DNA from 3 places in the Chengkuizengella sediminis genome. Region 2 is predicted to be linked to each of the others. Evidence: predicted binding sites of a transcription regulator. Region 2 holds the regulator's gene; each other region holds the start of a gene.
What was found. The regulator Rex, encoded in region 2, represses fermentation and respiration genes when NADH is low (regulators of the CRP and FNR family bind a similar motif). The targets are predictions, from matches to a motif close to TTGTGAAATATTTCACAA.
Positions count from the first base shown of each region.

Region 1: the regulator Rex is predicted to act here: its motif matches at 5,087-5,104, upstream of EPK97_RS03495 (cytochrome c3 family protein).
Region 3: the regulator Rex is predicted to act here: its motif matches at 4,987-5,004, upstream of adhE (bifunctional acetaldehyde-CoA/alcohol dehydrogenase).

Region 1 is NZ_SIJC01000001.1:705,318-716,055, forward strand. Features, by position in the region: gene EPK97_RS03475 (cytochrome c-type biogenesis protein CcmH) at 1-313, opposite strand, end outside; gene EPK97_RS03480 (heme lyase CcmF/NrfE family subunit) at 325-2,307, opposite strand; gene EPK97_RS03485 (cytochrome c maturation protein CcmE) at 2,352-2,777, opposite strand; gene EPK97_RS03490 (ammonia-forming cytochrome c nitrite reductase subunit c552) at 3,015-4,433, opposite strand; gene EPK97_RS03495 (cytochrome c3 family protein) at 4,449-4,958, opposite strand; gene EPK97_RS03500 (LCP family protein) at 5,277-6,362, shown strand; gene hmpA (NO-inducible flavohemoprotein) at 6,489-7,706, opposite strand; gene EPK97_RS03510 (Rrf2 family transcriptional regulator) at 7,934-8,380, shown strand; gene EPK97_RS22325 (phosphatase PAP2 family protein) at 8,466-9,149, opposite strand; gene nikC (nickel transporter permease) at 9,254-10,147, opposite strand; gene EPK97_RS03525 (ABC transporter permease subunit) at 10,197-10,738, opposite strand, start outside.
Region 2 is NZ_SIJC01000002.1:372,068-382,805, forward strand. Features, by position in the region: gene EPK97_RS06345 (CCA tRNA nucleotidyltransferase) at 1-733, shown strand, start outside; gene EPK97_RS06350 (biotin--[acetyl-CoA-carboxylase] ligase) at 720-1,703, shown strand; gene panB (3-methyl-2-oxobutanoate hydroxymethyltransferase) at 2,063-2,908, shown strand; gene panC (pantoate--beta-alanine ligase) at 2,940-3,860, shown strand; gene panD (aspartate 1-decarboxylase) at 3,853-4,236, shown strand; gene EPK97_RS06370 (tetratricopeptide repeat protein) at 4,479-5,069, shown strand; gene dinG (ATP-dependent DNA helicase DinG) at 5,318-8,167, shown strand; gene EPK97_RS06380 (redox-sensing transcriptional repressor Rex) at 8,194-8,808, shown strand; gene EPK97_RS06385 (CPBP family intramembrane glutamic endopeptidase) at 8,867-9,787, shown strand; gene EPK97_RS06390 (amidohydrolase) at 9,864-10,738, shown strand, end outside.
Region 3 is NZ_SIJC01000019.1:11,423-22,160, reverse strand. Features, by position in the region: gene pflB (formate C-acetyltransferase) at 1-2,108, opposite strand, end outside; gene adhE (bifunctional acetaldehyde-CoA/alcohol dehydrogenase) at 2,282-4,891, opposite strand; gene EPK97_RS20665 (glycerol-3-phosphate dehydrogenase/oxidase) at 5,108-6,778, opposite strand; gene glpK (glycerol kinase GlpK) at 6,902-8,392, opposite strand; gene EPK97_RS20655 (glycerol-3-phosphate responsive antiterminator) at 8,478-9,041, opposite strand; gene EPK97_RS22270 (hypothetical protein) at 9,224-9,352, opposite strand; gene asd (archaetidylserine decarboxylase) at 9,683-10,465, shown strand; gene EPK97_RS20645 (aminotransferase class I/II-fold pyridoxal phosphate-dependent enzyme) at 10,728-10,738, shown strand, end outside.

The DNA.
Region 1 (10,738 bases), on a different contig from region 2:
ATGGGGTGATCCATGCGGTGAGACTAAAACCCGTTTTAATTGGGGCTGCTAAAGCTTCTTCCCCTAACTGATCAACGTAATCATTTAAAATTTCATCTTTGGTTTTCCCCTGTGCCATTAATTCTGCAACTTCATTGTAATAAGTTTGTTTGACAGGACAAGTTGCTAAATCATCACCGCTATGACCTTCCATAGACAACATACTCACAATGGATTGAAATTCTTTAGAACTATAATCAAAATCTTCTTCTGCAAAAATCACGTTAACTGATAATAGTAATAAGAAAATGAGCAAAAAAACGAATTTTTTCATCATCTTCCTCCTCAAGTAACTTTTCTTTGAGTTCCACGATATCTTGGAATGACTTGATTTTGTCTGCCCCCCCAAATAGCAAATAATGTACCAATGACTACTACAACTCCACCAGTCCAAATCCATTTTACTAACGGATTAACACGAACCACAAAAGTTGCACGTAAGTCTCTTTCCCATGCACTTATCACAATATATAGATCTTCTTGCCAACTGCTTATCATCCCAACTTCAGTTGAAGGTTGTTGCCAATTACCATAAAAGATTTTTTCTGGTTGAATATAACCCAACTGTTTTCCATTCTTTTGAACTTTTAAGTCAGCAAATATGATATCGTTGAGGCCTTCACTTTTTTGAGCTAAATTTTCATATGTAATCTCAAAGTCTGCTATGTTTATCTTTTCACCGATAGCAACAGTTTTCATAGACTCCACACTAAAATTCTGTGAACCTATAATACCTATGGCAATCAATGCAATTCCAAAATGTACGGTATAACCTCCGTAACGCCGACGATTTTTTGAGATTAAGCGAATGAGTGCTATTGGATAACTTTCTAGAGTAACAGAACGTCTTGCTTTAACCCCACGGTATATTTCAGAAATATGTGTGAACAACATAAATGCAACAATAGTAAATCCGATGATAGGATATGTAGTTCTTATCCCCAAAGTAAATAAAAGGACCGCAACAATGAAAGTTAACAATGCTGGAATTAAAAAATTCTTCTGTAAGTTTTTTATTGTTGATTTTTGCCAAGCAATTAGTGGACAAATGGCCATGATAAACAACAATGCCAACAATATCGGAGACATTACAGTGTTAAAAAACGGTACGCCAACTGTTACTTTAGTACCTCTTACTGCCTCAGAAATTAGTGGGAATATCGTGCCCCAAAATACGGCAAATGCTGCACCTACTAAAATTAAATTGTTAATTAAAAAGCTGCTTTCTTTTGAAAGAAAAGATTCAAAATAATCGCTATCTTTTTTTAGTAAATGATACCTACTCATCATGACATACATTGCAAAAATAACAGCTATGCCCATAAAAATTAGAAAGTAAGTTCCTAAATTTGTATCTCCAAAAGCATGTACAGAAGTTAAGACACCACTTCGTACTAAAAATGTACCGAACAACGTTAGGGCATAAGACAATATAATTAAAGACAAATTCCAAACCTTTAACATTCCTTTTCGCTCTTGTATCATGACGGAATGTAGAAATGCTGTCACCGTTAACCAGGGCATAAATGATGCGTTCTCTACTGGATCCCATGCCCAATATCCACCCCAGCCTAACTCCAAATAAGCCCAATATCCTCCCAATAAATTCCCAAGAGTTAAAAACAACCATGCTAATAAAGTCCACCGTCTTGTCATACGTATCCAAAAGGAATCTACGTTTTTTAAAATCAACGCAGCTATCGCAAAAGCAAATGGAACAGCTAAACCTACATAACCTAAATAGAGAGTAATGGGGTGAATAATCATACCTGGATCCTGTAGCATTGGATTTAATCCGTTACCTTCAGAAGGAATCAAGTCGTTAAGTTCAAATGGTTTTGTAGTCGTTGCTAAAATAAAATAAAAAAAGATTGCATTCCCTAACATAATTGTAGAAACATAAGGAACCATCGGATTTCCTTTCATTTTATTAGAAAATGCAACCATTGCAGTGTACATCGTTAATAAAAATGTCCACAGTAATAGTGATCCCGCATTACCTGCCCATAAAGCTGAAAGTTTATATACGATTGGTAAATCACTACTTGTATACATGGATACATATTTAAATTGAAATTGACTGGTTGCTAGGGCATATAATAGAAGAATTACTGTTATACTTGTAAGAAGAAATAATGTCAAGACTCCATTTTTGCCACTATTCACCCATTTTTGATCTTGTTTTATCACTCCAACAATGAATGCAATGAATGAATAAATAGAAATAGCTAAACCCAAATAGATTGTCAGATCTCCGATATTATGCATAATATACCCTCATTTCATGAACACTACTGTTTGTGAATCACTGTCTATTCCATCTCTTTTTCATGTAACTCAGGATCGTATTCTTCTCCTTCATATTTTGAAGGACATTTCGTCTGAACCTTCTCTGCATTGAAGGTACCATCATCATGAACAAAACCTTCAACAATCACAATCACATCTTCACTGAAATTATCTGGTTTAACACCCTGATGGACAACGGATAACACATTCCCGAATTCATCTTCTATTTGGAAACTCAGTTCAATTAGGTCAGCATTCCATTGAATAGACTTTTCTATTAAGTCACCCTGTGTCATAATAAAACGTTCTTGAAATTTATGAGGCTCTTGTATAATCTCCTGTAAAGTAAGCTCAGACCCACTAGTTTTTGTTGTAGCTCCAATTAATAAAATAAGAATTGCAACAAAAACTGTACTAAAACCTATGAGCATCTTTTTATTCTTTTTCATAAACTTCACCTCTTTGATAACTTTTCAATTCTCCTTATATAAATTGTATTCGATAAAAATTAGTATGGATATACAATTGGAGTCATTGTAAAAAAACATACATATTTTACTAAATCAGTTGAAATAGATGTGATAAATTTCACAGACATATTCGTTATACATTGATCTACAATTAGTGTGGAAAAAGCATTCTACTATGAAATAAAAGTAAAATGCTTTTTTAATCTGTGTCCTTCTCTATTTTTTTTGAGGAGGGAAATAATCGTTGGTTGCATGTTCATTTTTCTTGAAATTATCAGGTTCGTCATAAACAGCTTTTTTAACTTTTTCGATTTCTTTTTTTAATTCATTTATGTTTACGTCCAATTTCACAAGCTCCTCAGTTGCTAAAATAATCGCTTCACTCGAAGCTTCTACGGATGTTTTTAATGCATCCATTGAACCTTGAGGATTGTGGAAACCAGTTGAGTTTTCAGCAGAAACTATATCCCAGAACCATTGTCCCTTTCTTACTAAATCCTGCGCTTGTTTGATTTTATCTTCTGATACACCTGATGTAATCATTTTGTTCACATAATAATGTGAGGTTATCGAAATATCTCCTGCTTTATCCAATGCATCTTTACTCATTTCCTGAATCGATTCAACTTTGCCCTTTAACTCCTCTTCTGTTTGATCAGAATGACAAGTACGACAAGATTGTTCAACTGTTTTTAGAGGTGAGGTCCAGAAATGACTCGTAATTTTTTTTCTATCATCTTCACGAGTATATGGCATATGACAGTCAGAACAGGTCACTTCTGCTTTTCCGTGTGTACCTTCAGCCCAGGTCTCATACTCAGGATGTTGTGATTTTAACATTGGTGCACCTGAGACATTGTGTATCCAATCTTGGGAGAACCCAGATTCCATTGCAATGGTTTCATAGTATTCAAACATTTCCTCAGGTTGATAACCTTCTGACCAAGGGAACGTAACAGCTTTATTTTCCGGTTCAAAATAATATTCTACATGACATTGCGCACAAACATAAGTACGCATTTCATTTAATGTTGGATTAGATATATCCTCGCCCTTTTCTAACATTGCTGTAGCAAACATAGGGCGAGTCACTTGAAGTTCCATCGTTTCAGGATCATGACAATCTGAACATCCTATCGGTGAATGTCCCATTTCTTCTGCTAATGGGATAATTTCATTTCGGAAATTTTTAGTCCAATACTCATCACCAAATTGATCTATCATACTTGGAACGGCAGTACTTTTACAAGTAAAACAAGAACCTATTGATTTATCATTAATTCTTGCAATTGAAATGTTATCTTCTACTGCATAAATGTGACCACGGTCTTCATTATATTCCTTAGCAAATCCGTAACCATTAAATAATATAGGGGCATATGGCTCTTTATTATGATCAAACTTAGATGCAAGAACGGAACCTCCAAACCTTGTATCTTCCATCTCTAAGTTTCTTTGATAACTAGCATAATGAAGAGGAAAAAGATTCTCAAAAGCTTCATTACTAATTTCATCAGGAGAAAGACCTGTTAGAGCTACTTCAGATGTTCCTTCTGTATTTAATTGACAAGCCGACACTAAAACTGTCAAAATCAAAATAGTACAAAAAAGAAACAAACGTTTCAAATTAACCATCATTTTCATTCCCTCCTAGTCCTTTAAACCTTTAATGTTATACGTTCCTGGTTCATATAATTGCTCAGATTTATTTTTATCTTTTTTTCCATGAGGCACTTGACGATGACAATCAACACATGTACCTTTGACATCATGACTTACATTATTGATAGAATTTTCGTGACATGATACACAGTTTTCTTGAACGACTTCAACAGTTGCAGCTTTTGCATGAATGACATCTGGAATTTCATCAACATTTAGCGTATTCATATAAATATCATGTAATCCTGCCTTTGATTTAAACAATATCTTCTCTCCAAAGTTATCAGTTGGTGCATGACATGTATTACAATCTAAATTCGCATGTGTTGAATCTGAAAAACTGCTATAAGCTGTATCCATAGGGTGACATGTTGAACAAAACTCGGCAGAATCAGTATAATGCAATGTTTCTGCACTTGCTATCGTAAATATAAGACCCAACATGATACCTATAAATAAAATTAATCTTTTATCAAGCGCCTTCATTTTTTTTAACATCCCCTCACCCCTCTTGTAAGAAATATTTCCTTAGCTTCAATGTAACATTTGGAAATAAAGAATAATGTACCAATCGAATGAACAAAATATGGAATTTATTTGTCTGCTTTATTTGAATCCTTTTATATTTGTGAAATAATTCACATAAATTTCAAAATTGGCCAATTCGACAAAAATGGCATATCTTCTACTTAAATTTTTTTTTGAATAGCACAAGCTTTGACAAACTTCTGAAAACAATTCGTGTAAACTTACTTTATATTTTTCTGATAAACGGAAAACATAAAGAATACGAAATCGATTTTTAGGAGTTTTTCCATGAAAAAGAAGTACATTTATATAGTAGTTGCTGTGTTGTTAATTATCACCTCCAGTTTTTTTCTAAAAAACACAATTAAACTAATGGCATTTAATTGGTTTTTTGCACAGCATCTTGAGGACATATTAGAACAATCATATGAACCTTTGACAGAAAAAGAAAATATTTTAGAGTTAGATGAAAATGTTCAAACGAATCAAATAAATAATCCCGGATTTATTAGCTTTCAGCTGTTTCCAAGACAAGTACAATTAAAGGAGAAAAATGAAGGAGAAAATGAGGTGACAATTGGAAACACTAAACCTTTTGCGATACTACTTTTAGGAGAAGATGCAAGGGGAGAAGAGCAAGGTCGATCAGATAGTATGATTCTATCCATCGTAAGACCATCTGACCTTAAAGTGTTACTACTATCTATACCTAGAGATACTTACGTGGAGATACCAGGTCGAAGAGGAAAAGATAAAATTAATCATGCATTCGCTTTTGGAGGAGTGAAACTTGCAAAAGATACAGTTGAACATTACTTTGATATCTCCATTCAAAATTACGCAAAAATAAATTTTTATGGCTTTACTCAGCTTGTAGATGCATTAGGTGGTATAAGCCTGAAAGTAGAAAAAGATTTAATAAAATATACAGATTCAGGAGCTGAAATTATCGTTGTTGGAGGTAAAGAAAGTTACACTGGAGAAGAAGCATTAAAATATGCAAGATTTCGTTCAGATTCACAAGGTGATTTTGGAAGAACGGAACGCCATCAAGAAGTTATTATCGCTATATTAGATGAAGCAAAAAAACTAACAAATATAACGAAAGTATTTGATGTCATCGGAATTGTAGGTGAAAACTTAAAAACAGATATGAAACCTAACATGATAAAAGAATTAACTAACCTATATTTAAAATCTGAAAATCCGCAAATTCACACATACTCGTTGAAAGGTATTGCTTCTAATGATAACCCTCAAAAAATTTGGTACGACCATGTTAGTGAAACAGAATATACCAAAGTAAAAACAATGATTGACGTTTGGCTAAATTTAGATACCTCAGAAGATGAATTAATTGAATACTTTAAATAACATTTTCCTTCTTTTTTCTAAAGAACTTTTTTCAAAATATTTTTAAATTCTTAAAGTGTTAAAAGCCTTAGGTTTGTAATATATACTTAACCCAAGGCTTTTATATGAAATTCTTTTTAAAATTAATTATTTCTCAATTTCTGCTTTTGGTCCAAAGAATTCATAATGTATATGTTGTAAATCTACTCCCCACTTATTTAATCCTTCATATATGACCTTCATAAAGGGTACTGGACCACAGAAATAATAATCAGCTTGATGTGAAGGCAGGATGCTCTTCAACCATGCCATTTCAATAAAACCTTCTTTTTCAAAACCATTTGCTTGTTTATCTTGTTCAGTAGGAGCTTGATAACAAACTAATGATTTTAACTGATTATGTTTTGCTGCAAGCTGCTGAACATGATCTCTAAAAGCATGAAACTCACTATTAATTGCTGCATGAATAAAATAAACTGGGCGTTCTGGCTCTTTTTCAATTAACGTATTTAACATACTAATCATAGGAGTAAGACCAACTCCACCACTAATGAGAACAATTGGAAAATCATGTTCTGAATTTAATACAAAATCTCCTGCTGGTGCACTTATTTGCACAATATCTCCTTCATTCACATGATCATGCAAATAATTTGACACTAAACCATCAGGTTTATTTTCAACCCCTAATTCTCTTTTCACACTGATTCTGTAATAATTTTTATCTGAGGAATCAGATAAACTGTATTGTCTGATATGCGTATTTTTCTTCCCTTCTATATTCATTTTTACACTAATATATTGACCAGGTTGAAAGCTTGAAATGGATTTACCATCCTCTGATCGTAAATAAAAAGAAGTGATCACCTTACTCTCTTCAACTTTTTTGTAAACCACAAACTTTCTAAAATCTTTCCAACCTCCATTAAGTTGATTTGCATCCTCGTACATTTGATGTTCAATTGAAATAAAGACATCAGCTATGACCCCATAAGCCTCTTCCCATGCACTCATAATTTCATCAGTAGCAGCATCTCCTAATACTTCTTTTATAGCTAATAACAAGTGTTTACCAACAATCGGATATTGCTCGGGTTTAATTCCTAAACTTCGATGTTTATGTCCTATTGTTTTCACGATAGGGAGAATAGCCTCTAAATTATCTATATTGGCAGCTGCGGCTAATACGGACCCAGCCAAGGCTTTTTGTTGTCTTCCTTGTTTTTGATTGGCATGATTGAAAATGTTTAATAACTCAGGATGATTACTAAACATAATCTTATAGAAATGACTTGTAATTTCCTCTCCATGTTCCTGCAATACTGGCACTGTTGATTTAATAATATTTATTGTGTCTTGATTCATAACGGTTCCCCCTGTTAAAAGATGTATTTTTTTACTCCTTTAAGCATAATCTAAAACATGTATATAGAATACATCTTTAAGTTACAATTTTTTGAACACTTTCATATTATTTTTTACTAAAGCAAAGAAGTTGAGCATTTATCAGTTGCTCAACTTCTTTGCCCCTAGAACTCTAATGACAATTAAAGGTATAATAGAATAACAAAGTTCATTGGAGTGATGGAAAGATGCGATTAACAAACTATACAGATTATACCCTAAGGGTTCTCCTCTACTTAGCGACTCAACCTGAAGACAAAATAAGTAATATAAAGGAGATCTCAGAAACTTACGGAATCTCTAATAATCATTTAATGAAAGTAGTATATGAATTAGGATTGTTAAAATTGATCCATACCATTAGAGGAAGAGGTGGTGGGATTAAACTTGCTTCTGCTCCAAAAGATATCAATATTGGTTGGGTCGTTAGACAAACTGAGAATAGAGTTAACATAGTAGAATGTTTTGATAAGGAAAATAACTCTTGTATAATAAGTCCAGTCTGTAAACTAAAGAATGTATTAAACGAGGCACTTGATGCATTTCTGGAAATATTAGATCACTATACACTAAATGATCTATTAAGTAATGAACCTGAATTAAAAAAAATATTAATAAATCACTCACATAAGTAAATTGAGTGTCAACTAAGGAATTGCACGTGATATTCTTAAAGTAAAACAAAAAACCGCCAGAGGCGGTATTGTTAGCCGTATTTAGTTAATTCTTTTTCCTAAATTTCAACTCACTTACACTTTCATAAATAAAAATAGATGCACATACAATTGTAATTCCCAAGAAATATCCCGCCATAATATCAGTAAAATAATGTACAGAGAAATAAATCCGATTAAAACCTAACAAACCTATCAACAGAACAAATATGATAGAAATAATCCATTTATTTATTGTTCTTTTTGTATACTTCACTAAAAAATAAGCTATTAAACCATAACACACCAGTCCCACAAGTGCATGTCCACTAGGAAAACTAAAACCTGTTCCATCAACTGCTGCGTTTATTTCAGGTCTAGGTCTTTGAAAAAAATCTTTAATTGATCCTTTTAAAATCTCACTTATTGCAACAGCAAGAGGTAAAATTATTACACCTATTAAATCTCGCTTCCTCCATCCTAACCAGATCATTGCTAGCAACACTACGATCGGAATTGACCAATAGGTCACTGCTTCAGTTAAAAGAGTTAGAAAGCTTGATAAAAAACTGGGGGCATGTTGTTCCACCCATTCTAAAACCTGTATATCAAGAATTGAAGGTTTATTTATATTTACTGAATATACCAAAGATACAAAAATAGCAAGTGATAATATAGATAAAGCTAAAATAAATAATTTCGATTTTGATTGTAATGTTACTCCACTGTCTTGCCTGGATATTTGAGCCACGCCAATTAATACCTCCACAATCGTTAATGGTGATGCTTTTTTGTTATCTTAACATAATATATCAAACACCAACAATAGTAACATTACATTTTTTAAAGCTACATTTAGTTTTTCATTCTTGGATCCAAAGCATCTCTTAATCCATCACCCATTAAATTAAAGCCAAGTACAGTTAACATGATTGCAATCCCTGGGAAGAACATCGTCCAAGGTGCTTGTACTAAATACTCCTTTGAATCTGCTAACATTTTTCCCCACTCTGGATTTGGAGGTTCTGCTCCTAACCCCAGAAAACCTAAAGCAGCAGCTTCAATAATAGCAGTTGCTATAGCTAATGTACCTTGAACAATAATTGGAGCCATACTGTTTGGTAAAATATGACGAAATAAAATTCTACGATCTCGCATCCCAATTGCTTTAGCCGCTGTAATATATTCTTCTTGTTTGATGCTTAAAACTTTTGATCTAATTAAGCGGCCAAAATTAGGCACATTAATAATAGCTATCGCTATCAGTGCATTTCTTAATGAAGGACCTAATACTGAAACAATCGCAATGGCTAGTAACATACTAGGAAAGGCAAGCATAATATCAAAAAATCTAGAAATGAGAGTATCCACCCATCTCCCGTAATAACCAGCTAAGATTCCCAGTAAACAACCAACCACAATAGATCCTATAACTGAAACGAATCCAACCCACAGTGATATTCGAGCTCCGTGAATTACACGTGATAAAATATCTCTTCCGAAATCATCTGTTCCTAACAAGTGTTCACTTGAAGGCGGCAATAATCGATCCGCTAGTTTTTGCTCATTAATGCCTTCAGGTGTTATATACGGAGCAAAAATTGCTAAACTTATAAAAATGGTAACGATAATTAAACCTACAACGGCTAATTTATTTTTTTTAAAACTTTTCCAAGCATCTAACCACAAAAGAAAACGACTTCCTCTTACGGATTGCTGTGGAGCTTTATTTGGAGCTAGTTCTGCCATAAGTAATCCTCCCCTTTGTTTAGGAGTTTTTCAGATTTTTATTAGAATGTTAATTGTATTTAATTCTAGGATCGATAAATGCATATAATAAATCAACAATAAGGTTAATCAATACAAAAATAGTTGCTACGATTAATATTCCAGACTGAATGACAGGATAATCCCGAAATTCAATTGCATTATAAATATATCGCCCAATCCCAGGCCATGAAAAAATAGTTTCTGTTAATATTGCTCCGCCTAACAATAGTCCTGTTTGCAAACCGGTTACAGTTAATACTGGAATGACTGCATTTTTTAAAGAATGTTTATACACAACCCAAAACATCTTCTGCCCCTTTGCTCTAGCTGTTCTAATATAATCAGAACGCATAACTTCTAACATACTGGAGCGAGTAATTCTTGCAATAATAGCCATTGGTATAGTTGCAAGTGCTATACCAGGCATAATCAAGTGCTTTAACACATCTATAAACTGATCCATTCTACCTTGTAATATCGTATCAATTAAATAGAAATGAGTAATGGTTTCAACAGGATTTTTAACATTTTCTCGCTTTGAAGGAGGTAACCAATCAAGTTGAACAGAAA
Region 2 (10,738 bases):
AGAGGAAATTAAACATATTGCGATGGAAAGAATATCTGCTGAATTGGATAAAATGATGGAAGGATCAAACCCTAAAAAAGGGGTTCAGCTTTTGATAGCTAGTGAATTGATGAATTATACAAAAGAAAACTTGCAAATTCATAAAACGAATTGGTTAGCCCTATCAGATCATAGTGTTTTAAATGTATTTGAACATATACATGAAGGGACTATAAGATGGATTTTATTGCTCATGTTGTTAAAGACAGAAACAAGCCAAATGACTGTTTTATTAAAAAAACTCAAATTCTCTAATCATAAGATAATGCGAATTCATGTTGTGAACCAGGTAAAAGATTGCTTAAATGAACAAAATTATTCCGAAAGTTCATGGAAAAAAGCTGTTATTATGTTTGGTGTGGATGCGGTGAAGGATTTGCATACTTTACTAAATGCTTTAGCAATTGATCAACATTATTTTAAATTGTTGCCATTTAAAATGAGCAAAGTAGATTTGGACCACATACTTCAAAAAGGGCTGGATTGGATAGATGAAATTCCTATAATGCAAATACGTGAACTTGAGATTTCTGGGACTGATGTGGTAGGTTTAAAAAGTAAATCTGGACCATGGATTCGGATCGTCTTAAATCAACTGCTTACAGAGGTTGCTTTAAATGAACTAGAAAATAAACAAGAGGATTTAATGAATAGAGCTATACAAATCGTAAGAGGAATGAATGAATATGAATGAACAAATCATCCAGATCTTTTTAGATCATCCGAATCAATATATCTCAGGTGAAAAATTAAGTAAAGAATTAAATTGTAGTCGAACCGCGATTTGGAAACATATACAAGCTTTAAAGAAGAAAGGTTATGTATTTGAATCAACACCACGTTTAGGTTATCGAGTTTTAAAAACACCACCTGAACCCTTAGATCTGAGTCGGATTATTTCAGGATTAGATACTCGATTTATGGGACTGAATGTAAAATATGTACAAGAGGTTGGTTCCACACAAACGTTGGCAGCTGAAATGGTGAAAAAGGGTGCAAACGAAGGTACGGTTATAATTGCAGAACAGCAGACTGAAGGACGAGGTAGATTAGGACGGAAATGGTTTTCTCCACCTGGTACAGGCTTATGGATGAGCATGATTTTAAAACCACATATTCCACTCCAATTTATTCATCAATTAACACTCTTAATTTCAGTTGCGGTTTGCCGTGTTATTAAAAAGTTGTTAGATGTTGAAGTGGGAATCAAATGGCCAAATGATTTATATATAAATGGGAAAAAAATGTGTGGTATTTTACTTGAATCTAGTGCTGAGGATGAACGTGTAAAACATGTTATAGCTGGCATTGGAATTAGTGTGAACTTACAACAAGAAGACATTCCAGAAGAATTAAAAGATAAGATGACTTCTTTATGTATTGAGACAGGTATTGAATGTAATAGAGAAGAGTTGCTTATATCTTTATTTAATGAAATGGAAGAACTTTATTTGTTATATTTGAGTGAAGGTTTTGCCCCGATTCGTATTTTATGGGAGGCTTTATCGATTTGTTTGCATTGTCCGATTCAAGTACAAACACATCAAGGTCTTGTAAAAGGGAAAGCACATGGAATGGACGAAATGGGCGCGTTAATGATTACAGACGATGAAGGAAAAGAACATAAAATATACTCTGGTGATGTCAGTTTAAGTTTGGTATAATTGAAATACAATGAGGCGATATCTGTTGAGAATTGCACTCCTTAGTATACTTACAATAACATAACTTTTGCAGTGTTGGATTCTGCTCTGAGCCAAAGTTGGACCGAGACAGAAGGATCATCGCATAAACAAATAGATTATACTTATACTTTTGAATGTAAAGTATTTGTTCTATTATATATGCTTATGAAAACCTTTTAGTCTTTGACTATAAGGTTTTTTATATACTCCAAGCAAAAGAATTGTTTATTGTTCTATCGGGGTCCCCGAATAGTAATATGATTTAACAACTACGATTTTGCTTCTTATTTTTTGGGGTGAGAGTATCTCATTGTAATAAATTAAATGAGGTGTTAGATATGGAATATCGAAAAATATTAAGCACAACGGCAATGAAAAAAATGAAAAATGAAAAAGAACCCATCGCTATGGTAACGGCTTATGACTATCCTTCTGCGAAACTTGCTGAAGAAGCAGAAGCGGATATTATTTTTGTAGGGGATTCTTTAGGTATGGTCGTTTTAGGATATGACTCAACAATCCCAGTTACTATGGATGATATGATTCATCATACGAAAGCGGTTGCACGTGCTGCGAAAAACAGCTTTGTTTTAACGGATATGCCTTTTTTAAGCTATCATGGAAGTATTGATTATACATTAAGAAATGCTGCAAGAATTATGCAAGAGGGGTCTGCAAAAGCTGTAAAAATGGAAGGTGGAATTGAAATAAGTGAATCCATGTCTTCCTGTGTGAAAGCAGGCATTCCAGTGATGGGACACATTGGTTTAACACCACAAGCTGTAAATCAATTAGGTGGTTACAAGGTTCAAGGTAGACAACCTGAGCAAGCAAAAAAATTAATCGAAGATGCAAAGGCTTTAGAACAAGCGGGTGCTTTTGCGGTTGTATTAGAAATGGTTCCAGAAGAATTAGCTTCATATATTACAGAAGCGATTTCCATCCCAACGATTGGCATTGGAGCTGGACGAGGTTGTGACGGTCAAGTATTAGTATTCCATGATTTATTACAATATGCATCACCTATGCAACCTAAATTTGTAAAAGCATATGCAAATGTTGGTGCGGAAATAAAGAATGGAATTGGGCAATTTGTTCAAGAAACGAAAAACCATACATTCCCAAGTGAAAATCATGTTTTTCATATGGATTCTGATGTATTAAAGGATATCCTAAATATATAATCAACACAGCTGAAAGTAGGTGGTTATTATCATGGAAGTGATGAGTACAATTTTGCAATTAAAACAATTTATATATCATAAAAAAGAACAAAAACAAACCATTGGTTTTGTTCCAACAATGGGATATTTACATGAGGGTCACAAGAGTTTAATGCAAAAGGCAAAATCAGAATGTGACATTGTTATTTTAAGTATTTTTGTAAATCCTTTGCAATTTGGACCAAATGAGGATTTTGAAGTCTACCCAAGAGACATTAATCGTGACTTACAAATTGCAAAAGATGTGAATGTTGATGTTGTTTTTTCACCATCAGTTGAAGAAATGTATCCATCTGAAGTGTATACAAAAGTTTCAGTTTCAAATCTCACTTCACGTTTGTGTGGTGCTTCAAGACCTGGGCATTTTGATGGGGTATCTACTGTTGTTATGAAATTATTAAATATTGTGGAACCTGATAAAGCATATTTTGGACAAAAAGATGCTCAACAGGTCGCGGTAATTGAACAGATGGTATTTGACTTAAATATGAATGTTGAAATCGTACCATGTCCAATCGTACGTGAAAAAGATGGGTTAGCTCTTAGTTCAAGAAACGTTTATTTAAATGACGACGAAAGAGTACAAGCCATTAAACTATTTGAAGCATTAGATCAGTCTGAACTTTGGATTGATGAGAAGAACGTAACCATTGAAGAGCTGGAAAGACACTTGTATGATCATATTACTTCTGCTCCCTTGGCTATGATTGATTATATAGAGATTTTGTCTTATCCTGATTTGCAACCTATAGAAGGAAATGATTCTGTTTCTCAACTTTTAGCAGAGAAAGAAATTATTATTGCTTTAGCAGTAAAGTTTGGAAAAACAAGACTTATAGATAATCGAATTTATTCGAATAATACAATGAATGTTAAAAGACAACCTGATTTAGGAGGAATTGTATATGTTTAGAACAATGATGAAATCTAAATTGCATAGAGCAACGGTTACCGAAGCAAATTTAAATTATGTCGGTAGTATAACGATTGCTGAAGATTTAATGGAGGCAGTGGATTTGTTGCCAAATGAAAAGGTACAAGTTGTGAATAACAATAACGGTGCCCGATTAGAAACGTATGTGATAAAAGGGGAGCGTGGATCAGGGGTCATTTGTTTAAATGGAGCCGCAGCAAGGTTAGTTCAACCTAGAGATACCGTCATTGTGATTGCTTATGCCATGATGTCTGAAGAAGAGGCTAGAACTTTCCAACCTAAAGTTGCAATAATGGGGCAGGATAATAAAATCGAGGATCTCATGGCTGAAGAAATTCATGCTACTATCGTGTAGGACGAAGTGTTTGTTTTTAATTGCTCCAAAGTATTAATGTACCTCGATTAATAAACAACCACATCCATATGGTTAACGTCGATACCAGCTCATCCATGAGCTGGAAAGTCACAAATAAGAACAAATCACTTCTATAGAGTTGAATATAATGTTCCTCGACTAAAATCTAACACGCCCATGTGTTGAACGTCGACACCAGCTTATCCATAAGTTGGCAGATCACTGAAGGTAGGGATGTACCCATGTTCAGGGAATTGTTTGATTCAATGAATCAAGTTATGGACGAAATCATGATTGAATACTCAGCAGCTACAGATGATAAAAAAGGGGAATTACATGAACAGATTAAAGCTTTAAAAGAAATGAGTAATACATTCATTGAAGAATGGTTACTGTTTGAAGAAAAAATGGATAAGTTTAATGAGGTACATTTAGATCTTCCAAAGCCTTCCTTATCCATCACGTCAAAAAAGGAAAGCTCGTTTATACAAGAAATTAATAGCGATTATTTTCAAAAAGGACTCGGTTATTTTAAACTTTTGATGTATAATCAGGCCGTTGAACAATTTAATAAAACAGTTAGTGAACATCCAGAATTTTTATTAACTAGAGTTTTTTTAGCATTGTCTTATTTAGAACTTGGAGAAAAAAATGAAGCATACAATCATTTTCAGTTTGTGACTTCTGTTTCTGAGGATGATAAAATCAATGCCATTTCATACAACGCAATGGGATGTATTCAAATGTTTCGTAAAAATGTGGAAAAAGCAGAGGAATATTTTAATATGGCTAAAAAAATTGACCCTGCATTAAGTTTTTATTCCCTTTCTTAGGCATTTTTTGATATCCTTTAATGGAGTACTTGGTTTTAGAAGAGGTAGTTCAAAAAGTTCCCTTTTGATCACGAAGTATCTCGAGGAGGTTTACTCGACGTCGAATCTGACATTCACCTTTGAAGTCCGGTGCTCATGTAGAAAACACCCTACACTCCGCTCCAGCTTCTACAGGTTCAAGTCACCTTCTCTCGGTGCTGAAAACTGAACTTTTTGAACAGGTTTTAGAAGGGAAGGAAACATTAAAGATGAAATTTGCAGTTTTAGATTTTGAAACAACCGGAAATCAATCTGAAGATCGTATTATACAAGTTGGACTTGTTATTATAGAAAATAAAACAATTACTGATACTTATACATCGTTCGTGAATCCTGAAAGAGAAATACCTACATTTATCACTGAATTAACAGGAATTTCTGATGAGATGGTGGGGGATGCTCCTTTAATTAACGAAGTAATCGATCAATTTCAACCCATGTTGAGCGACAGCATATTGGTTGCTCATCATGCCGCATTTGATTATAATTTATTACAAAAAGCTTTGGAAGAAGCAGGATATTCAACCTTTAATGGGAAAGTATTAGATACCATAGATTTACTGCGCTTAATGTATCCTGATATGACAAGTTTGCAGTTGTCTATGGTTTCTGATTCATTGGGAATTAACCATGAAAGGCCTCATCAAGCAGATAGTGATGCACTTGCTACAGCAAATATTTTATTACAAAGCCTTGATCGTTTTTTTAACTTACCTTTGTTAACTGTACAAAGGATCGCTCAAATTTTTGAACCAATTACTGATGATTTGGCTTGGTTTATTCACGAATTGAAAGCAGAAGTGGAACTTGAAACAAGCTTAGATACAAACACAAATAAATACTATAGACAATTTGCTTTAAACGTGAATGACTGGGCTGATGATTCTTCTGATTCAAATTTGAACCAGTCTGAACCCTCTAACTTAAACCCATCCTTTGAACATTTCATAGATGAAATAAAGGATTCATTAAATGAACAGTTTGAATCCTATAAAGAACGACCTGCTCAGGAACAAATGATTCATGAGATATATGAATCATTTGAAAATGAACAACATTTAATGATTGAAGCAAGTACAGGAACAGGAAAATCTCTAGGGTATTTAATTCCTTCAATTTATTATGGTTTGATGAATCATGAAACCATTTTAGTAAGTACAAATACCATCAATTTACAAGCACAGCTCATGGAACGTGATATTCCATTACTTCATAAGATTTTTCCTGCTCATTTTCGAGCAGCTGTATTAAAAGGTAGGAATCATTATCTTTGTCTAAGGAAATTTGAAAGTAAAATTAATTTAAAGGATATTGCAGATACACGTGAAGATCGTATTACAGCGGGGCAAATGATAGTATGGTTAAGTGAAACGAATCACGGAGATGATGAGGAAGTTTCATTTGGAAATAAGGGGAAGGAATTTTGGATGGATGTAGCAAGTGATGCTGATTCTTGCTTGAATCGATCATGTCCATGGTTTAAAAAATGCTTTTATCATCGCGCTAAATATCAGGCAAATCAAGCGGATGTAATCATTACAAATCATTCTATGATCATGACAGATGTTATTGCAGAAAATCGCTTGTTGCCTTCTTATGGTCATCTTGTCATTGATGAGGCCCATCACTTTGAACAAGTAGCCAGTCATCATTTGGGAAGTAATCTTACTTATTTTTCATTGATTCGAATATTCACTTGGCTTTTTAAAGATAGCAAAAATGGTTTATTGCCTCAGCTTCGTTTTCAACTGGAGCATATGGAGGAAATAGATGGTCATATATTTACAGGGAAAATAGATAAAACCTATGAAAAACTAATACAAATTAAAGAAGAATGGGACATTTTATCTGGCTTGTTTTATGATGTTATCATAAATAAACGAAATACCTCTTCTATTGAAGCTGGACAAGTCGTACTTCGTTTAAAAGTTGATCAACTGCCTGAATCTTGGAGTTCGATTAAAACTACTGAACAAAACATATACCTAGAATTAAACGAAGTTTTGAAAACATGTAATGAATTGTTAACTATATTAAAAGAATATCAAGATGAATATGATTTTCAAAGTTTATCAACGGATCTATCCGGTGCAATGAAAGATTTGTTTCAATTTAGGGACGATCTTAGATTGTTTGTGCAAATGAATGACTACAATGAAGTTTATTGGATAGAAGCAAATGCTCATTTTAAACAAAAATCAATCCAATTAAAACGAGTACCTATTGATGTAAGTGAAATATTGAAACAAAACTTTTTTGAAGTGAAAAATAGTATAATAATGACATCAGCGACAATGTCTGTTAATGAATCTTTTCAATATTCATTGGAACAGATTGGTTTAGAAGAAGATTTGAAAAATGAAAAACTTCGTGCTGTTCAGCTTCCTACAGCTTTTAATTATCGAGATCAGTCCTTAGTTTGTATACCAAGAGACTTTCCAGCTATTCGAGGTGCTGATGGAGATGAACATTTTATACAAAGCTTAACAAATTCTTTAGTTGAAGTAGCTATAGAAACACAAGGTAGAATGCTTGTATTATTCACATCCTACCGAATGCTTAAGCAGGTATATGAGAAACTAAAGGAGGTTTTAAAACCGCAAGGTTTTCAAATATTAGGTCAAGGTGTAGATTCAGGAAACAGAAGTAAATTAACACGTATGTTCCAAAAAAGTGATAAAAGTATATTACTAGGTGCAAGCAGTTTCTGGGAAGGTGTAGATATTCCAGGTGAAGCACTTAGCTGTTTGGTCATTGTTAGATTACCATTCCAGCCTCCGAATGATCCTGTTGTTGAGGCAAAATGTGATTATTTAAAGGAAAAAAAGCAAAATCCGTTTATGAAGTATTCTGTTCCTCAAGCAGTCATAAGGTTTAAACAGGGGTTTGGAAGACTCATTCGCACTGAAAAAGATAAAGGTGTCGTCATTATATATGATACCCGAGTTATTCATACACAATATGGTAAACATTTTCTGTATTCACTTCCAAAACCTAAAATCGAACATATGAAGTCAGAGCAAATGGTGCCACGAATCCAAGAATGGTTCTTGGATTGATGAAGTAGGAAAAGAGGTTGTGTGAAATGAAAAAAATTTCTGAAGCAGTTGTGAGAAGACTCCCGATATATTTAAGGTTTTTAAATGAATTACATGTTAGAAATATTCAAACTGTATCATCTAGAGATTTTGGAGAGAAATTAGGTATGAACCCTGCCCAGATACGTAAGGATCTTAATTACTTTGGAGAGTTTGGGAAAAAAGGAATCGGTTATGATGTACCTTATCTTATTGAAAAAATTCAACAGATATTGAAGTTAGATCAGACAAATCATGTTGCACTAGTTGGTGCAGGTAATTTAGGTCATGCACTGTGTAATTATAATATTTATTTAAAGAGCAATATGAAAATCACGGCTGTATTTGACGATTTCCCTGAAAAAGTAGGGGGCAAAATTAACAATTTAATCGTTCAGCCAATGAACGAGCTTACAGAAACCGTTCAATCACAAAAGATCAGAATAGGCATTATCACTGTTCCAGCCAGTGAAGCACAAAATGTAGCGGATGCTTTTGTGAAAGCTGGTGTTGAAGCCATTTTAAACTTTGCACCAAAAATTATAAAGGTTCCTCCAGAAATTAAAGTGCATCATGCAGATTTTACAACTGAGCTTCATAGCTTAGCATATTATTTAGACTAGAAATGATGATATCTTAGAAAGATAAGATCCAATCCAAACTGAGGTGATGGAACATCCTATGTCAGAAACGAATAATACATTATTAAAAGTAATTGGTAAGGTTTTATTAAGCTTATTATTGGCATTATTCATAACATTTATATATACAATAATCTCCACAAGTCTTTATGTTTTAATATCCAATGATCCCGTAGCCCTTGAAACTATCGCGGGTTCTGTTAACTTAAAAGAGCCGATGATTGTTTTAGTCTTGTATATACCTCAAGCTCTTGGTTTTATATCCGCAGCTATTTTGATGTATATAATATTTGAAAAAAAACAGAAGTGGTTTATGGGATGGAAGCAGAGTGATTGGGGAAAGCAGTTTTTTTTTGGTTCACTAATAGGGATATTATTAATGTCTATCTCATTTTTAATGATTTGGATATTGGGTGGGATTACGATTGAATCAGTACGTTCTGATTCTCAATTGTGGTTTCAGTTAGCTTTAGCATTAGTGATTTTTATCTTAACTGCTGTAAATGAAGAGCTGTTTTGTAGAGGTTATTTGCAAGGGTTGTTTAAATATCATTATGGTGCATGGCCTGCTATACTAAGTTCAAGTTTCATTTTTGCAGGATTACATATGTTAAATTTATCTGTATTTGACTCCCCAATTCCGCTGATCAATATATTTTTAGCTGGTGTATTACTTGCGGTTAGCAGGGAAGTTAGCGGTGGGCTTTGGATGCCAATTGGGATACATTTGACTTGGAATTATTTTCAGGGAAATATTTTTGGATTTGAAGTTTCAGGAAATGAAGTGAATTCATTGATTAAAAACCATACTCAAGGTCTAGAATTTATAAATGGTGGATTATTCGGTGCTGAAGGCAGTGTAGTGGCTACCTTCGTTCTTCTTGTTGCCATTTTTTCTTTTATTAAAATGAATCATAAGCAACATTCATATTTGACTTTATCGTTACGTAAACGTTTATAATTAATACATAAGAAAGTGAAAATGGAAACATAAAAGAATCTAAATGGATGTATTGAATTGAAAAGAGGAATCAAGAATGAAATTACTCATTAAAAATGGAACATTTATTACAATGAATGGACATGAAACGATAAAAGATGGTTATATGGTAGTTGAAAATGAACTTATTCAGTATATTGGAAAAGAAAAACCAGAAGGTAAAAATGACTATGATCAGATAATTGATGGTTCTAATCGCATCTATATGCCTGGATTAGTAAATACACATAACCATGCGGCAATGTCATTATTACGTGGTTATGCGGATGACATGGCGCTTCAGGTATGGTTAGAGGATAATATGTGGCCTATGGAAGCGAAGTTTACAAACGAAGAAGTGAGATGGGGCACTCAATTATCCATCTTGGAAATGATTAAAGGTGGAACAACTTGTTTTGTAGATATGTATGATCACATGGATGAAGTAGCACAAGCAGTAGAAGTTTCAGGTATGAGGGCTTCTTTAACCAGAGGGATGATCGGTTTTGGTGGGAAGGAAGTGCAAGATGCTAAGTTAAACGAAGCAAAAACATTTGCAAAAAATTGGCATGGAAAAGCGGACGGAAGAATTACAACGATGATGAGTCCTCATGCTCCTTATACTTGCACTCCAGAGTTTATAGAGAAAATTGTACAGGCTGCGTCAGAACTTCAACTGCCCATTCATACACATATGTCAGAAACACAACATGAAGTTTTGGAAAATGAGAAGCAGTACGGTTTAAGACCTGTAGCACACTTGCAAAAGTTAGGCGTGTTAGATCAACCATGTCTTGTAGCTCATGCAGTTCATCTAACGGATGAAGAAATTGGAATATTAAAGGAACATTCCGTTCATATTTCTCATAATCCAGGGAGTAATTTGAAATTAGCAAGTGGAATTGCCAGATTACCTGAACTAATGAAAGAAGG
Region 3 (10,738 bases), on a different contig from region 2:
TTTAAATGGTGGGCTCCCTGTATCATATATCCATCTAATAATGCATGTAGGTTCTGCTTTCGAATTGGCTCCTCCTTGCCCAAAGCTTTTGGAATAATTGAAAACGTATTTGAAATTCCATCTAAGCTGTATTCATAAGGCAGTTTAGCAACAGAATTTAAAGAAGCTAGTGCACCTTTTGTATCTCTCCCATGCATAGGATTTGCACCTGGTGCAAACGGTTCTCCTGCTTTACGTCCATCAGGTGTAGTGCCTGTTTTTTTACCATACACTACATTAGAAGTAATGGTTAATATAGACATCGTAGGAATCGCTCCACGATAAGTTTGATGTTTATTTAATTTATTCATGAAAGTTTCAACAAGTGAGATAGCAATGGAATCTACACGGTTATCGTTATTCCCATATTTAGGGAAGTCACCTTCGATTTCAAAATCGATCGCAATTCCTTTTTCATTACGAATCGGTTTTACTTTCGCATATTTTATTGCACTTAATGAATCGGTCACAACAGATAAACCAGCGATGCCAGCAGCCATCGTTCGTACAATTTCAAGATCATGTAATGCCATTTCGATGCGTTCATAGCTGTATTTATCATGCATATAATGAATAACGTTTAATGTATTCATATATAATTTTGCTAACCATTCTAACATGTCATCAAACTTTTTCATAACCTCATCATAATCTAAAACCTCAGAAATAATGGGTGTATATTCCGGTCCTATCTGAATACCTAATTTTTCATCAACTCCACCGTTGATTGCATATAACAAACATTTTGCAAGATTTGCTCTTGCACCAAAAAACTGCATTTGTTTACCGATACGCATCGCAGAAACACAGCAAGCAATTCCATAATCATCACCATAGTGAGGACGCATTAGATCATCATTTTCATATTGGATGGAACTCGTATGAATTGAAACTTTTGCACAATAGTTCTTAAAATTCTCAGGAAGTTTTTCTGACCATAAAACGGTTAAATTTGGTTCAGGTGCTGGACCTAAATTATACAAAGTATGAAGGAAACGATAAGAGTTTTTTGTTACTCTTGTTTTTCCATCAAGTGCCATTCCTCCAATAGATTCAGTAACCCAAGTAGGATCCCCACTAAACAATTCGTTATACTCTGGCGTACGTAAAAATTTCACAATACGTAACTTCATGATAAAATGATCAACTAATTCTTGAACTTCTTTTTCCGTTAGCGTACCTTCTTGTAAATCTCTTTCAATATAAATATCTAGGAAGCTGGATACACGGCCTAAACTCATCGCAGCTCCATTTTGTTCCTTTATTGCAGCTAAGTAGGCGAAATATAACCACTGAATCGCTTCTTTTGCATTTTTTGCAGGTAAAGAAATTTCATACCCATAATGTTCTGCCATTTGTTTCAATTCGTGTAAACTACGTATTTGTTCATTTAATTCTTCACGATCTCTGATAACTTCTTCATTCATGACATCCAATTCTAATTGAAGCAGCTCTTTTTGTTTTTGTTCAATTAGTTTGTCAACCCCATATAACGCTACTCTTCTGTAATCACCAATGATTCTCCCTCTTCCATAGGCATCAGGCAATCCCGTAATAATCCCTGCTTTTCTCGCTTTCCTCATATCTGTTGTATACGCATCAAAAACACCTTGGTTATGCGTTTTACGAATATCTGTAAATACTTTGAAGATTTCATCTGGTAGTTTAAAACCATACGCTTCACATGCATCCTTGACCATTCGCACACCACCGAATGGTTGTATTGAACGTTTAAAAGGTTCATCTGTTTGTAAACCCACAATTTTCTCTATTGTCTGATCAAGATAGCCAGGTCCATGTGAAGTAATGGTAGAAGGCGTATTTACATCGACATTCAATACTCCACCATTCTCCAGCTCTTTTCTAGTTAATTCACTTATAATGTCCCATAAAGCCTTTGTATCCGTAGTAGGAGCTGTTAAAAATTGCTCGTCACCCTCATAAGAAGTAATGTTTAAATCAATAAAGTTTTTTACATCCATTTTTTTATCCCATTTTTCAGTTTGAAAACCTCTCCAAGCATCTAACTGTGTATCTGTCTGTTTTAATTCTTTTTCAACCATAGACATGAAAAACACCTCCTATTATTTTTACATCTATCACTTAACTATCCTTTGCAAATTAAGATTGCAAATGAGGATAACCAACAAACATTAGAAAGTTTGCAAGACAGCTTAGCTAGGATTTTCTCAGGTGGAGCAAATTGTCCACCTGAGAAAAATTCTTAAAGTGTTACATAAACTTATTCAAACTTTCCATAATACGCTTTTCTATATATTTCAGCTAATTCAGTAACTAATGGCATTTTAGGATTCGCAGTTGTACATTGGTCTTCAAAAGCGCGATCTGCTAAATAGTTTGCTTTTGCTTCAAATTCAGTAGGATTCACATTTACATCTTTAAATTTCTCTGGAATATTTAATGCTTTATTCAGCTTGCGAATCGCATTAATTAAACTATGAACTCCTTCTTCAGTCGTACTTGCAGGTAGTCCTAGCGTTCTCGCAATTTCAGCATATCTTTCATCAGCAACATAATGGTCATATTTCGGAAATGAAGCAAATTTAGTAGGTTTAGTCGCGTTATATCTAATGACATGCGGCAATAATATCGCATTTGTTCTACCATGTGCTGTATGGAATTCACCGCCCCATTTGTGAGCTAAGCTATGGTTGATGCCAAGAAAGGCATTCGCAAAAGCCATTCCAGCGATAGTAGAAGCGTTATGCATTTTTTCTCTAGATAATGCGTCTCCTACTTTATAAGAATTTTCAAGGTGTTCAAACACAAGCTGTATTGCTTTCATTGCCAATCCATCTGTATAATCGTTTGCCATCACAGATACGTAAGCTTCAATTGCATGCGTTAAAACATCCATTCCAGTATCTGCAACTGCTGTTTTAGGTAAGCTCAACACGTAATCTGGATCTATGATTGCAACATCGGGAGTTAATTCATAGTCCGCCAATGGATATTTTGTATTCCCTTGATCTTTGTCTGTAATAACAGCAAATGAAGTCACTTCAGAACCTGTTCCTGACGTTGTTGGAATCCCTACAAACTTTGCTTTTTTACCTAGACGTGGATATTTGTAAACTCTTTTTCTAATATCTAAGAATTTTTGTTTTAAAGAGTTAAAGTTTGTATCTGGATATTCATAAAATAACCACATTGCTTTAGCTGCATCCATTGGAGAACCGCCACCAAGTGCGATAATACAGTCTGGTTTGAAGCTATTCATCATCGCTGTACCTCGTTCGACTGTGTCTACAGATGGATCAGGTTCGACATCTGAGAAAACCTCAATATGAACAGGCATTTGTCTTTTGCGTAAATAATATTCTACCTTTTCAACGTATCCAAGCTTCACCATCATTTCATCTGTAACTACCATAACTCTTGTGATATCAGGCATTTTAGCTAAATATTGAGTAGCACCTTTTTCAAAATAAATTTTGTTTGGTATTTTAAACCATTGCATATTTACTGTTCTATGTGCCACTCTTTTAACATTGATTAGGTTCACCGCAGAAACATTAGATGTTGTACTATTATTACCATAACTTCCACAACCAAGAGTTAAAGATGGAAGGTTAGTATTGTATATATCTCCAATTGCTCCATGTGTAGATGGTGAATTTACGATGACACGACCTGTTTGCAATACTGCTGAGAATTCATTAATAACATCTTGATCTCCAGAATGGATAACAGAAGAGTGACCCATACCACCATAAGCAACTACTTCTGCTGCACGTAGTATACCTTCTTTAGCATTCTTCACTTTATAACAAGCTAAAACCGGACTTAGCTTTTCAGCTGACAATGGATATTTATCACCAACACCATCTAATTCAGCAACTAAAACTTTTGTATCCTTCGGCACTTTCAAACCTGCCATGTCAGCAATCTTGTTAGCAGATTGACCTACTATCACAGCATTAACTGCGCATTTCTCAGGATTAATTACTAATTTTGATACTTTAGCAGTTTCTTCTTCATTTAGAAAATAGCAGCCCATATCCTTCATAAATTTGGTAGTTTCTTGATAAATGGGTTCTTCAATAATCACAGACTGTTCAGAAGCACAAATCATACCATTATCAAAAGATTTAGAAAGAATTAAATCTGTAGCTGCCTGTTTGATATTTGCTGTTTTTTCAATGAAACAAGGAACATTACCAGGTCCTACACCAAGTGCAGGTTTTCCAGTACTGTATGCTGCTTTGACCATTGCAGATCCTCCAGTTGCTAAAACTAACGCCACTTCAGGATGGTTCATTAATAATCCAGTTGCTTCTAATGAAGGATTGTCAATCCATTGGATGCAATGTTCAGGTGCACCTGCTTGAATAGCTGCTTCAAGAATTGTTTTTGCAGCCTCTCTACTGCACCGTTGTGCAGAAGGATGAAATGCAAAAATAATAGGATTTCTTGTTTTAATTGAGATTAGAGATTTAAACATCGTTGTTGAAGTTGGATTTGTAACAGGCGTAACTCCTGCAATCACACCAACCGGTTCAGCTACCTTCTGAAAATTTTCATAAGCATTTTCTTCAATTACACCTACAGTTTTGTCATACTTTATACTGTGGTATATATATTCTGTAGCAAAAATATTTTTGGTGATTTTATCCTCATAAACACCTCTTCCAGTTTCTTGAACAGCCATTTTTGCCAATACCATATGACGATCTAATCCTGCTAATGCCATTTGTTGGACAATATGATCCACTTGCTCTTGATTTAGTTTTAAAAATTCTGCTTGTGACTTTTTAGCACGTTGTACTAATAAATCAACTTCTTGTTTTGCTGAAACTTGCTCTTGAACTTTCTTCTCTTTCATAGACATGAGTTCCACTCCTCCTCAATATTGGTTCAATCTATTTATTATTTGTTAAACTTGTTTGTTTATAAATTAATTATAGAATCAGGGGTTTTATAAGGCTGTGATTTTTGTCACAAATGCATTAGATTTGTAAAGAATCTAAGCTCTTCTTTATGTAAAAACCTCCAACATCACTTAACAAAGAGTGAAATTGAAGGTTTTATTATTTTCAGTGGTTGTTTAACTTGTTTGAGGAAATTCAGCGGCATGTAATTGTTTCTCTAGTTCTTTAATATGTTGAGACTTCTGTTCAGAAGACCAATTAAAAATTGACGCCATATATTCAATAACAGGCTTCTTCCATTTTCGTACCCAATCAATATTGAAAAGTAGTGCTCCAGTTCTCCTAATAAAAAAATCAACAGGTTTTGTGACCATCTCATATTGAATTCCATATAACAGCTGTACAAATATATCCAACGGCAAATCAATATCATATTGATGATGGCTTCTATATTGTTCAGCTAATTTAAATAAATTATCTACATTAGAACCATACAAGCGAGCGAGATGTTCTCCTTGTGCTCTTGTAAAGCCATAATTTTGTGATTCCTTTTCCTTTTCACTTATAAATGATGTTAGATGCTTTGCTCCCCCTACATCTCCACCAGAGATAGGTAATTGTTTGGTTTTGCACTCTAAGAAAGTTCTCCTTTCTATATCACTAAAATGTTTTGTTACTAGATCAACAACCGTCTCAGCCATTTTCCGATAACCTGTTAATTTCCCGCCAGCTATAGTGATTAACCCAGATTCAGATTGCCAAATCTCATCCTTACGGGATATCTCGGAAGGTTTTTTCCCATCTTCATAAATTAACGGTCTAACACCCGCCCAACTAGATTCAAAATCTTTCTCAGATAACTTAACAGCAGGGAACATATTATGAATAGCGCTTAAAATGTAATCTCTGTCTTCCATAGTCAATTGCGGATTTGATGTATCCCCTGAATAAACTGTATCTGTAGTGCCAACATAGGTTTTTCCATCTCTAGGAATTGCAAACACCATACGACCATCTGACGTATCAAAATAGATGGATTGTTTTAAAGGGAAAACTTTTTGATCAATCACCAAATGTGCCCCTTTAGTTAAAAGCAATTTTCTATTATTCATCGATTTATCCATTGTACGAATGTTATCTACCCATGGACCTGTTGCATTAATGACCTTTTTAGCATAAATTTTATACACGTTTCCTGAGTCAATTTCACGGACTTGAGCACCCGTCACTTTTCCGCTGTCATCATAAATCAGGTTGTCAACTTTTGTGTAGTTAACTGCATTTGCACCATACTTAACTGCCTCTTTTATTACCTCTATCGTTAACCTGGCATCATCAGTGCGATATTCAACATAATATCCTCCGCCTTTTAACCCCTTTTTTTTAAGTAAAGGCTCCTTTTCCAAAGTTTCTTGATAAGATAACATTCTCCTTCTTTCTGACTTTTTCACTTTAGCTAAATAATCATATATTCTTAACCCGATTGAAGTACTGAACTTGCCAAAAGTACCACCTTTTTGAATCGGTAACAACATCCATTCTGGAGTAGTTACATGAGGTCCATTTTCATATACAATAGCACGTTCTTTGCCAACTTCATTAACAATTCCTATTTCAAATTGTTTTAAATACCTTAGTCCGCCGTGAACCAACTTTGTAGAGCGGCTTGATGTTCCAGCCCCAAAATCTTGCATTTCAACTAGTACTGTTTTCATCCCTCTTGTGACTGCATCTAATGCAATTCCACAACCTGTAATTCCTCCACCTATAATTAGTAAATCCTGTGTTTCCTGACTCATTTCAGTTAGTTTTTTATGCCTGTTCAAGCTCGAAAATAGATTATCCATATTGTCCCTCCTAGAAAATAGAAAAAGACCACACACACTATGAATTAAATCATAATGTTATGTGGTCTCTCCTGATCTCCAACCTATTTATTAACTTAAATATATAATACCATACATTTTCAATTATTTAAATGCCATAGCTGCCTTAACTGCCTTTTTCCAGCCAAAATATAATTCGCTTCGTTTGTCTTCCTTTAACATTGGATTGAAGATTCGGTCACTGTTCCATTGATTAGCGATTTCCGTTTGATCCTTCCAAAAACCAATAGCTAATCCAGCTAAATAGGCTGCTCCTAAAGCCGTTGTTTCATTCACTAATGGTCTTTCTACAGAGCTATTTAACATATCACTTTGAAATTGCATTAAGAAATTATTTTTTACAGCACCGCCATCTACTCTTAATGTTTTTAATGAGATCCCAGAATCTAATTCCATTGCTGTAAGTACATCCTTTGTTTGATACGCTAAAGATTCTAAAGTAGCTCTAATGAAATGCTCTTTGCTAGTACCTCTCGTTAACCCAAATACACTCCCACGAACGTCGCTATCCCAGTAAGGTGTTCCTAATCCTACAAATGCCGGAACAACATAAACTCCTTCAGTTGAATCTATTCGCTTTGCATATTGTTCACTATCTTTGACATCTTTGAACATCCGTAATCCATCACGCAGCCATTGTATAGCAGAACCCGCTACAAAAATACTTCCCTCTAAAGCGTATTCAACTTTCCCATTTACGCCCCAAGCGATGGTTGTTAATAATCCGTGTTCAGAATTAATAATATTCTCCCCCGTATTCATCAGCATAAAACATCCGGTTCCATAAGTATTTTTTGCCATTCCTTCACTAAAACATGCTTGACCAAACAAAGCAGCTTGTTGATCACCTGCTGCTCCTGCAATAGGAACCTCGCATCCGAAAAAGTGATTCTTCGAAGTATTTCCATATACATGGGATGATGGTTTAACCTCTGGTAACATTGTTGATGGAATGTTTAAAATATCCAATAATTCCTTATCCCATGTTAACGTATGAATATTAAAAATTAGAGTTCTTGATGCATTCGAATAATCTGTGACATGTAATTCTCCACTAGACAGCTTCCATATTAACCAAGTATCGATGGTACCAAATAACAGATCACCCTGTTCAGCTTTTTGACGAGCTCCCTCGACATGATCTATAATCCATTTTATCTTTGTGCCCGAGAAATATGGATCTATAAGAAGTCCCGTTTTATTATGAAAGGTATCATTTAACCCTCCAGTAGTTAAATCCTGGCAAATTTCTGCTGTCTGTCGAGATTGCCAAACAATCGCATTATAAATAGGTTCGCCTGTATTTTTATCCCACACTACTGTTGTTTCCCTTTGATTTGTAATACCTATACCGGCAATTTGTTCAGGAGTGATTCCAGATTCTGATAAACAAGATGCAATAACAGCTAGGACTGAACCCCAAATTTCATTCGCATTATGTTCTACCCAACCCGGTTTTGGAAATAGTTGAGAAAATTCTTTTTGAGTCATATGCTCAATTTCACCTTGCTTATTAAACAATATAGCACGCGAACTTGTTGTTCCTTGGTCAATAGATAAAATATAATCTTTCACTTTCAGCCTCCTCCCTTTTTAAACAACCATGTTTTTACATTGCTACAACTAAATGAATAGCCTGACCTGCTACAATAACCCAAGTTTAAATATTTCCTTCATAATTTCTCCATATTAATCTATCTGATGTTGTGACAGCAACAGCCCCAGCTGATAGTGCACAATTCACATCATCTATCGTTTTTATTAAACCACCTGCAAATACCGGAATACCTGTTATCTCGTTTACTTCCCGGATCATTCGGGGAATGATTCCTGGTAAGACTTCAATGAAATCGGGTTTTATTATTTCAATTAATGAATAACTTTTTTCAAGTGCGTTTGTATCTAGTAAAAATAATCTTTGGATTGCAATAACACCTTTTTGTTTTGCTTTTGAAATCACTTTTGACCTAGTAGAAATTAAACCAGCAGGCTTAAACTCCTGACACAAATACTCAGCGGCATACTCATCATTTTTTAATCCTTGGATAAGGTCTGCGTGCAAGAACATTTTTTTCTTATTATGATATGCCATTCGATAAACTTCCTTAAGTCTAGAAATATGCATATCCAAAAAAATACCATACTCGTATGGACTTCTTATCATATGCTCAAAATCTTTCATCGTGCGAATAGCCGGTAATACCTTTTGACCTTGGATTGACAATTCCCTCACCACTCATTTTTATTGATTAATTACAGAACCTCTCACAATATATTCGATTTAAAGAAGATAAACCCCTCTAAAATATATATTAATAAAGAAAACTCGATATAAATCCTTAAAGTATAAAAAAACCCGTCTGTAACAGACGAGTGCAGAATCAAGAATGATGAAAACAAATGACTTTACCGCAAAAATCTATTTATTAATTTCGCCCCAGCAGTGCTTTTCATTCTGCGGCGAGAAACTCCAAATGCAGCAGCTCCAGCTGATACTGCGATCAAGGACATCAACATTCCTCGTCTCCTCATCATGTTTCGCATACCCCTAAACCATCGCATAAGATCACCACCCATTATTAAAATTTATTTTTAAAAATTGAACATTTATATTGTGTGGTGAAACCAAACTCAGCATTCGGTTTAACTAATGGTATTATTGGAATATATGTCCGATCCTTGATATCCAAGGTCAGGACTATATACTAAATAATCTTAACAAGTCGAGTCAGAACAAGGTCCGGGAATTATGTAATTTTCACTATTAAACAATTCCTTAGTGTGATAATATAGTACTAGAATTTTCAATTTGTTATCATTTGTTATTTTCATAAAGATCAAAGAAATGTGGTGAAAAAATAAACAATGAAAACAATTTTTCGCTTATTGACAGAACTTTCTTCTAGAAAAACAATTTCAAGAATAACAGGTCAATTTGCAAAATCAAAGATAAGTACAAAATTAATCCCTCGTTTTGCCAAATCTTATGGAATTAATATAAATGAAGCGGAAAAACACATAAACGAATATGTCTCATTAAATGATTTTTTTACTAGACGCCTTAAAGCAGGAGCAAGAAAGATTCAACAAGATGACAACATTGTCGTTAGCCCTGTTGATGCTAAGATTACTGGGATCGGAACTATCGAGAACGGACAAATGATTAACGTGAAAGGGCAAGATTATACGATAGAGGAACTTTTAAACCATTCACCAAGAACAGTCACATATAAACATGGGTTCTATATGGTGTTATATTTGAGTCCCTCAGACTATCATCGAATACATGCCCCTATTTCGGGAGAAATTGTAGAAAATGAACATATACCTGGTAAAGTTTATCCCGTTAATGATTTTGGCCTAAAACATATGAGGAAGGTTTTAAGCAGAAATGAACGCCTAATCTCATATATTAGACATGAATTTACAGAAATGGCTCTTGTAAAAGTAGGGGCCATGAATGTGAGCAGCATTCAACTGATTGAGTCACTAAACAATGAGATCACAGTTGGAGATGAATTAGCTTATTTTGAATTTGGATCAACCGTAGTATTATTAATGGAAAAAGATTCTTTTCAATATAACGAGAAAAAATTTATTGGAGATAAAATAAAGATGGGAGAAACTTTGGGTCATCTGATAAAGTGAAAATCTCCCAACATACCATCCAACATAAAACTGCACCTCCAATTGTTAGATTGTGTCTAACAATTGGGATGCAGTTCATTATTTGGGTGGTTTTTTTATGTAAATTTTCATTATATACTTGAATCAGATCTACAATAATAAATATTTGCGAAATTTTGTATAATTAAGTCGTTCTTTTCATTAGATCGGGTTCATCTTTTTTACTGTAAGTGTTATAATATTCACAAAAATTTATAAGATTTTATTGGAAGGATGGAGTCCTATGAACCCACT